DNA from 3 places in the Streptomyces sp. ITFR-16 genome. Region 2 is predicted to be linked to each of the others. Evidence: riboswitches for the same ligand, from Rfam matches in the RefSeq annotation. Region 2 holds a riboswitch; each other region holds the start of a gene.
What was found. Region 2 has a riboswitch for cyclic di-AMP ahead of RLT58_RS13825 (C40 family peptidase). Riboswitches for the same ligand answer to the same signal wherever they lie in the genome.
Positions count from the first base shown of each region.

Region 1: linked by a shared signal. The riboswitch ahead of RLT58_RS21835 (transglycosylase family protein) and the one ahead of RLT58_RS13825 (C40 family peptidase) in region 2 are both predicted to bind cyclic di-AMP.
Region 3: linked by a shared signal. The riboswitch ahead of RLT58_RS31170 (C40 family peptidase) and the one ahead of RLT58_RS13825 (C40 family peptidase) in region 2 are both predicted to bind cyclic di-AMP.

Region 1 is NZ_CP134609.1:4,917,812-4,920,065, reverse strand. It holds gene eno (phosphopyruvate hydratase) at 1-171, opposite strand, end outside; gene RLT58_RS21835 (transglycosylase family protein) at 493-1,239, opposite strand; cyclic di-AMP (ydaO/yuaA leader) riboswitch at 1,244-1,415, opposite strand; gene RLT58_RS21830 (transglycosylase family protein) at 1,728-2,254, opposite strand, start outside.
Region 2 is NZ_CP134609.1:3,141,669-3,143,922, reverse strand. It holds gene RLT58_RS13825 (C40 family peptidase) at 1-950, opposite strand, end outside; cyclic di-AMP (ydaO/yuaA leader) riboswitch at 949-1,114, opposite strand; gene pcrA (DNA helicase PcrA) at 1,372-2,254, shown strand, end outside.
Region 3 is NZ_CP134609.1:6,996,231-6,998,484, reverse strand. It holds gene RLT58_RS31180 (ATP-dependent Clp protease proteolytic subunit) at 1-487, shown strand, start outside; gene RLT58_RS31175 (hypothetical protein) at 495-803, shown strand; cyclic di-AMP (ydaO/yuaA leader) riboswitch at 1,109-1,304, shown strand; gene RLT58_RS31170 (C40 family peptidase) at 1,308-1,781, shown strand; gene RLT58_RS31165 (LysE family translocator) at 1,791-2,254, opposite strand, start outside.

The DNA of each region.
Region 1 (2,254 bases), 1.8 Mb from region 2:
GTTGGGGTCACCGTCGCGAAGCTCAATGGCCTCGAACGCACCGGTGGAGGCTCCGGACGGGACAGCAGCACGACCCGTGCTGCCGTCGTCGAGGCCAACCTCGACCTCGACCGTGGGGTTGCCCCGGGAGTCGAGGATTTCCCGGGCTACGACGACGTCGATGGACGGCACGAGGCATCTCCTTCTGGGATATGACGCTGGTTGTGCAGGGTCACTTTGGCCTTGCGACAAGAGCCTAACCGGCCCGGCCCGCTCCGTCGGCCGGGCGCCCGTCCCCTGGGACGAAAAAGGACCCAAGGGCAGGCATAGCGGGACAGACGGCCAGAAATTTACTGACCAGTAACGACAACAGTTGAACGATCAAGCCTCCCGGTGACCGCCCGCCGGCCGCGCAGGCGGCGCCGGAACCGGCAGACCCCGGCCCGGAGCGCACGGGGGGAAGGTGCGCACCGGGCCGGGGCGGCCGTGGTGATCAGCGAGGAGAGGTCGCCACTACTTCGTCAGGTGGAGCTGCTGGCCCGGGTAGATCAGGTCGGCGTCCTCGACGATGTCCTTGTTGAGCTTGAAGAGCTTCGCCCAGCCGCCCTTGACCTTGTGGTCCGCGGCGATCTTGCTGAGCGAGTCGCCCGCGACGACCTTGTACTCGCCGTCACCCTTGGCGACCTTGTCGCCGGTGGGGGTGGTGACGGTCTTCTTCTCGGCCTTCTTCGGGGCGGCCGAGCGGTCCGAGCGGTTGGTGGCGGGCGCCTCGGTGCGCTCGGCCTTCTTCGGCGCGGCCTGCTGGGCCGGCGCGGACTCCTGCTTCGGAGCGGTCTCGGTCTTGGCGGCACCGGAGCCGGTGTCGACGCCCGGGTCGACACCGTCGTTGCTCAGGTTGCCGGCGCCGGCGCAGGACCAGGCGCCCGGGCCCTGCATGTCGAGGAGCTTCTCGGCGGTGGCGATCTGCTGGGCCTTGGTGGCCAGGTCGGCGCGGGCCGCGTACTGGGTGCCGCCGGCGGCGGCCCAGCTGGACTGCGAGAACTGCAGGCCGCCGTAGTAGCCGTTGCCGGTGTTGATGGACCAGTTGCCACCGGACTCGCACTGGGCGACGGCGTCCCACGTGGACACCGAGGCGGCGGAGGCGCCGGTCGCGCCCATGAGCGGGACGGCGATGGCGGCACCGGTGACACCGGCGAGCGTGGCGATACGGACGGCCTTGGACGGGCGGCGGTGCTTGTTGCCCTTGCTGTTGAGCAGCATCGAGACTTCTCCTCACCGACGCCTACGAGGTGAGCTGTCGGGTTCGGGCCAAGTGAGTTGCCCGGTCGCACGTCCTTGCGTGCGACTTCACCCCTAGCCGGTCCTGGTGCGTCTCACGACGACCGGGCCCGGCGCCTACCTGGGTCCCCCGCTCCTGCCTACGGCGCTTTACGCGTCTGTTCCCTTCGACCGACGGCAGGATTCGGCGTGACGGTCGACGGGGCCCGCGGTGCGAGCGGTTCCGACCGTAAACACACGCAACCCCCACATTCAAAGAAGGACATACCGGATAAACAGCCCTTCCTTGCATCCTATGAACGCCTGTTTGCGCAGGTCGGAACGGATGCGGGGGGACCTCCCGGACAAGACACGCCAGTTCACGCAAAGAGACCCATGTCTCACTCCTTCCAAAGTGGGACATAGGCCTCTGAACTACCCCAGTTTTCGGGGCGCTTTCGACTGCTTCCGAGCCGATGATCAGATGATGCTCATTCAGCCTTCAGGCCGAGGTCGAGGCTCTGGCCAGGCAGGATGAGGTCCGGGTCGGAGCCGACCTCCGCCTTGTTGGCCTCGTAGAGCGCCGGCCAGCCGCCGGGCAGGTCCTGTGCGTCCGCAATCGCCCAGAGGTTGTCGCCCGGCCGCACCGTGTACGTGCCGTCCTCGGCCTGGGCACCCGTGTCGCGGGCGCCGCCGTCACCGCGCGAGGCGTGCCGCCCCGAGTCCCGGCCGCTGCCGCCGCCCCGGGTCTCCTCGGGCGCCGGAGCGCCCCGGTGCCTGCCGCCCTTCTCCTGCGCCCCGTCCGACGGGTCCGCCGAGCCGGAGGGGCCGGTGGAGGGCGTGGCGGACGGGGAGGCCGAGGCGTCCGGCGTCTTCCCGTCGCTCTTGCCCTTGCCCTTCGCGTCACCCTTGTCCGTGGCCTCGGGCGACGGCGTGTCCGTCTTCTCCGACTCCGACGCGTCGTCGGAGGGATCGGCGCCCAGGGACCCGTCCTCGCTCCCGGAGGTGTCGGAGGCGT
Region 2 (2,254 bases):
ATGTCGACGCCCGCGGCCTTCCAGGCAGCCTGGGTGAGCCCCGAGCAGTCGTACGAGGCCGGGCCGGTCGCCCCCCAGACGTACGGCTTGCCGAGCTGCGCGCGGGCGAACGCGAGGACCTTCTCGGCCTTCGTCGAGGCGCTGCTGCCCGCACCGGACCCGGAACCCGTGCCGGTACCCGTACCCGTCCCGGAGCCGCTGTCGCCACCGGCCTCCTTGGCCTTGCGGGCGGCCTCCGCCTTCGCGGCGGCCTGCTTCTTCGCCAGCTCGGCGGCCTTGCGCTCGGCCTCGGCCTCCTTCTTGCGCTCCAGCTCGGCCAGCCGCGCCTTCTCCTCGGCGGTCAGCCTGGACAGCAGCGAGCGGGCGGAGGCCAGCTTCTTCTGGACGTTCTGCTTGCTGGTGCGCAGCGTGGCCTGCGACTCGGTGAGCGTCTCCAGGCTCGTCACCGCCTCGGCCCGCTGCCTGGACGCCTCCGCCTGCTGGGTACGGAAGTCCGAGACGGCCTGCTGCTGGCGCTCGGCCATCCGGTTCATCAGATGGGTCTGGTCGAAGAACGACTGCGGGTCGTTGGCCAGGAAGAAGGTGGCGGTCGGCGCGAGGGCGCCGTCGCGGTACTGGGCGGCCGCATAGGTGCCGAGCGTCCTGCGGGCCTCGTTCAGCTTCTCGGTGCGCTTGGCGACGTTGTCCAGCAGCGTGTCCACCCGGGAGCGCTGCTTGTCCGTCGCCTCCTTGGCCTGGTTGTACTGCTGGGTCGCGGTGCCCGCCTGCCGGTAGAGGTCGTCGACCTTCTTCTGGACGTCCTCGATGCTGGGCTTCGGGGCCGGGGCGGCCAGCGCGCTCTGCGAGGACAGCAGGGTCACCGACGCCAGCGCGGCCGTCGTGAGCCCGACGGCAGGGGTGGTGGTGCGCACCCGGGTGCGCGGCTTGCGATGCGACGCCAAGGCCGGCATCTCCTTCCGTGGACCGCCTACCGGGTTAGCTGTCGGGTTCGGGCGGAACGGAAGGCTGCCCTACGGTCCGGGTGGGGGATTCGGACCGATTCACCCCGGTGATGCGTGTGGGTCCCCGGTTCCGGACTCCCCTGGGGGAGGCGCGGATTCGGCGTGGACGCCCGCTCGGCGTGGTTCGCCTCGGTGGTACGGGCCGCCCGGACGAGCACGCTAGCCAACTCATGGTGCCGCTGTGAAGGTTGATGTGCGATATGCCCGATACATTTTCGTGACCTAGCCGGATCGGGGTGCTCCGGGGCAGGTGGAGCCCGCCTCCGGCCACTTCGCGCGGTGCCGTGCTTGCTCTGCGTGCCCGCCCGGAGGTGCGCGCTTCGTCACTCCGGCCCTGAGTGTCAGTCCGCACGCCTAGACTCGGACAGCGATGAGCAGCCTCTTTGACGACAGTTTCCTGGCCGGCCTCCAGCACACGGAGGAAGGGCCCCCGCCGCCCCCCGAGGACTCCGCACCCGAAGCGGTGCCGGAGGACCTCTTCGCGGGCGTGTTCGACGGGCCCCCGCCGCCCCGCGACGCGTACTACCGCGACGGGGCGCACCGCCCGGTCATCGACGCCGCCGCGCTGCTCGACGGGCTGAACACCGAGCAGCGCGCCGCCGTCGTGCACGCGGGCTCCCCGCTGCTCATCGTGGCCGGGGCCGGCTCGGGCAAGACTCGGGTGCTGACCCACCGCATCGCCCATCTGCTGGCCGAGCGCGGGGTGCACCCCGGCCAGATCCTGGCGATCACCTTCACCAACAAGGCCGCCGGCGAGATGAAGGAGCGCGTCGAACAGCTCGTCGGCCCGCGCGCCAACGCCATGTGGGTCATGACGTTCCACAGCGCGTGCGTACGGATCCTGCGCCGCGAGTCGAAGAAGCTCGGCTTCACCTCGTCGTTCTCGATCTACGACGCGGCCGACTCCAAGCGGCTGATGGCCCTGGTCTGCCGCGATCTCGACCTCGACCCGAAGCGCTACCCGCCGAAGTCGTTCACCGCCAAGGTCTCCAACCTCAAGAACGAGCTCATCGACGAGGAGACCTTCGCCGGGCAGGCCGCCGACGGCTTCGAGAAGACCCTCGCCCAGGCCTACGCGATGTACCAGGCCCGGCTGCGCGAGGCCAACGCGCTGGACTTCGACGACATCATCATGACGACGGTGCACCTGCTCCAGGCGTTCCCCGACGTCGCCGAGCACTACCGCCGCCGCTTCCGGCACGTCCTGGTCGACGAGTACCAGGACACCAACCACGCCCAGTACACGCTGGTAC
Region 3 (2,254 bases), 3.9 Mb from region 2:
TCTGATCGCGCAGTTCATGTACCTGGAGCACGACGCGCCCGACCGGCCCGTCTCGCTGTACATCAACTCGCCGGGCGGCTCGTTCGGCGCCATGACCGCCGTCTACGACACGATGTCCTTCCTCTCCTGCGAGGTGGAGACCTTCTGTCTCGGCCAGGCCGGCGGCGACGCGGCCGTGCTGCTCGCGGCGGGCGCCCCCGGGCGGCGGCACGCCCTGCCCGGGGCCCGGGTGGTGGTACAGCAGCCCGAACTGCGGGAGCCCGTCCAGGGACAGCCGTCCGATCTGGAGATCGAGGCGCGGGAGCTGGCCCGGATGCGCGAGACGCTGACCGGCATCCTCGCCCGGCACACGGGACGCTCCGCCGGACAGGTCACCGCGGACACCGAACGCGACCTCGTCCTGGACGCCGAAGGCGCCCTCGCATACGGGCTGGTCGACCACATCGTGCGCGACCGCGTCCCCTCGCCACCGCCGGCCGGGCGGTGAACCCGGCATGCAGCCGCCGGAGTTCACACCGCTGCCCGCCCTGACCCGGGCCGAGGCCGAGTTCATCGACCGCTATCTGCAAGTCGTCGACCAGCTCGGCAGGATCAATCCGGCGCGCGGCGACGACACCTACGGCGCCCTGCGCGCCGCCCAGGCCCTGGCCTCGCACGCGGTCGCACTGCGGGACGCGCTCGCCCTGATGCACCGGCGGGGCGAATCACGCATCCACACCGCGACGTTGACCCGGGCCCTGCGCGCACTGGACGGCGAGCGGCGGGCGGCGCGGATCACCGTGCCGCCCGACCCACCGAGTTGATCGACTTCCGCGTACCGACACGCCCGGCGCGGGTATCGATTTTTCTCGCTCGTTCGGCGTAGGCATTCCCTCGCGCGAGGGACAACTCAACTTGCGCTTCCGGAATGAACGATGGGCGAAATCTCCCGTTACGTCGCTGGTACGGCCCGGGGCGGTGCGCGCCGCCAGTTCCCCGAAAGGACACCTGTCCACCCGAACAGGTCAGTCGTGACGAGCCTCACATATGGTCGTTTCACCTCGGAAATCCGGCACTCGGTGAGTCAAGATCCCTGGGACGACAAGCCCCCGCCACCGCGGCGGGGCGGTCCGGGCGGACGCCGAGTCCTGCCGCCGTCCGGATGCCTGGTCGACAGGAGTGGATCGGCAGGAGTGGAGGACCCGAGCACTACGGGCCGACCGTGACCGCGGTCGACCCTCGGGGTGAAGCCGCTGCAGCGGCCGGGCAACTTCGCCAGCCCGAACCCGACAGGTCATCCTTCACAGGCGGCTGACGAAGGGTTGCGCATGTCTGCGCAGGTTCATGTCCCGTCTCTGCTCGCCCGGGCCACCACGGCCTCGGTCATGACTCTCGCCGCCGTCGGCGGCACGTTGTTCGTCCCCGGTGCGGTCACCGACGCCCAGGCGGCCACCCATTCGATGAAGGCCCTCAACATCGCCGCGTCGAAGAAGGGTGCGCCCTACCGGTGGGGTGCCACCGGCCCCAGCCGCTTCGACTGTTCGGGCCTCACGCTCTACTCGTTCAAGAAGGCGGGCAAGACGCTCCCGCGCACGGCCCAGCAGCAGTACAACAAGACCCGCCACATCTCCGCCTCCAAGCGGCAGCGCGGCGACCTGGTCTTCTTCCACTCGGGCAGGAGCGTCTACCACGTGGGGATCTACGCCGGCAGCGGGAAGATCTGGCACTCGCCGAAGACCGGCGCCGTGGTCCGCCTGGAGAAGATCTGGACGAAGAGCGTCTACTACGGCCGGGTGTCCTGACGCCCCGCGTCAGTGCACCAGGGGGCCGGTCACCAGCACCAGTCCCAGCGCGGTGAGTGCCGCGCCGCTGCCGCCCTCGATCGCCCGGGCAGTCCGCGGCCGGCGCAGCCACCGGCCCAGGCGGTCCACCAGGAGCGCCACGGCCGGGAACCAGATGAGCGCCAGCACCACGACGATCGCGGCCAGCAGCAGCGTCCTGGGCAGCGGGGCGGCCCCTGCCGGGACGAACTGCGGAAGGAGGCTGAGGAAGAGCACGGGCGCCTTGGGGTTCAGCGCGTTGGTGAGGAAGCCCTGCCGCAGCGCGCGCCGGGTTCCCGGCGCGGCCTGCCCGCCGTCCCCGGCCTCCTCGGCCGGTGCCCGTCCGGAGCGGCGCCGGGCCGCGAGGAGGGCACTGATGCCCAGGTAGAGCACGTACGCCCCGCCCAGGAGCTGGACGGTGCGGAAGAGGACCGGTACGGCCACGAGTACGGCGG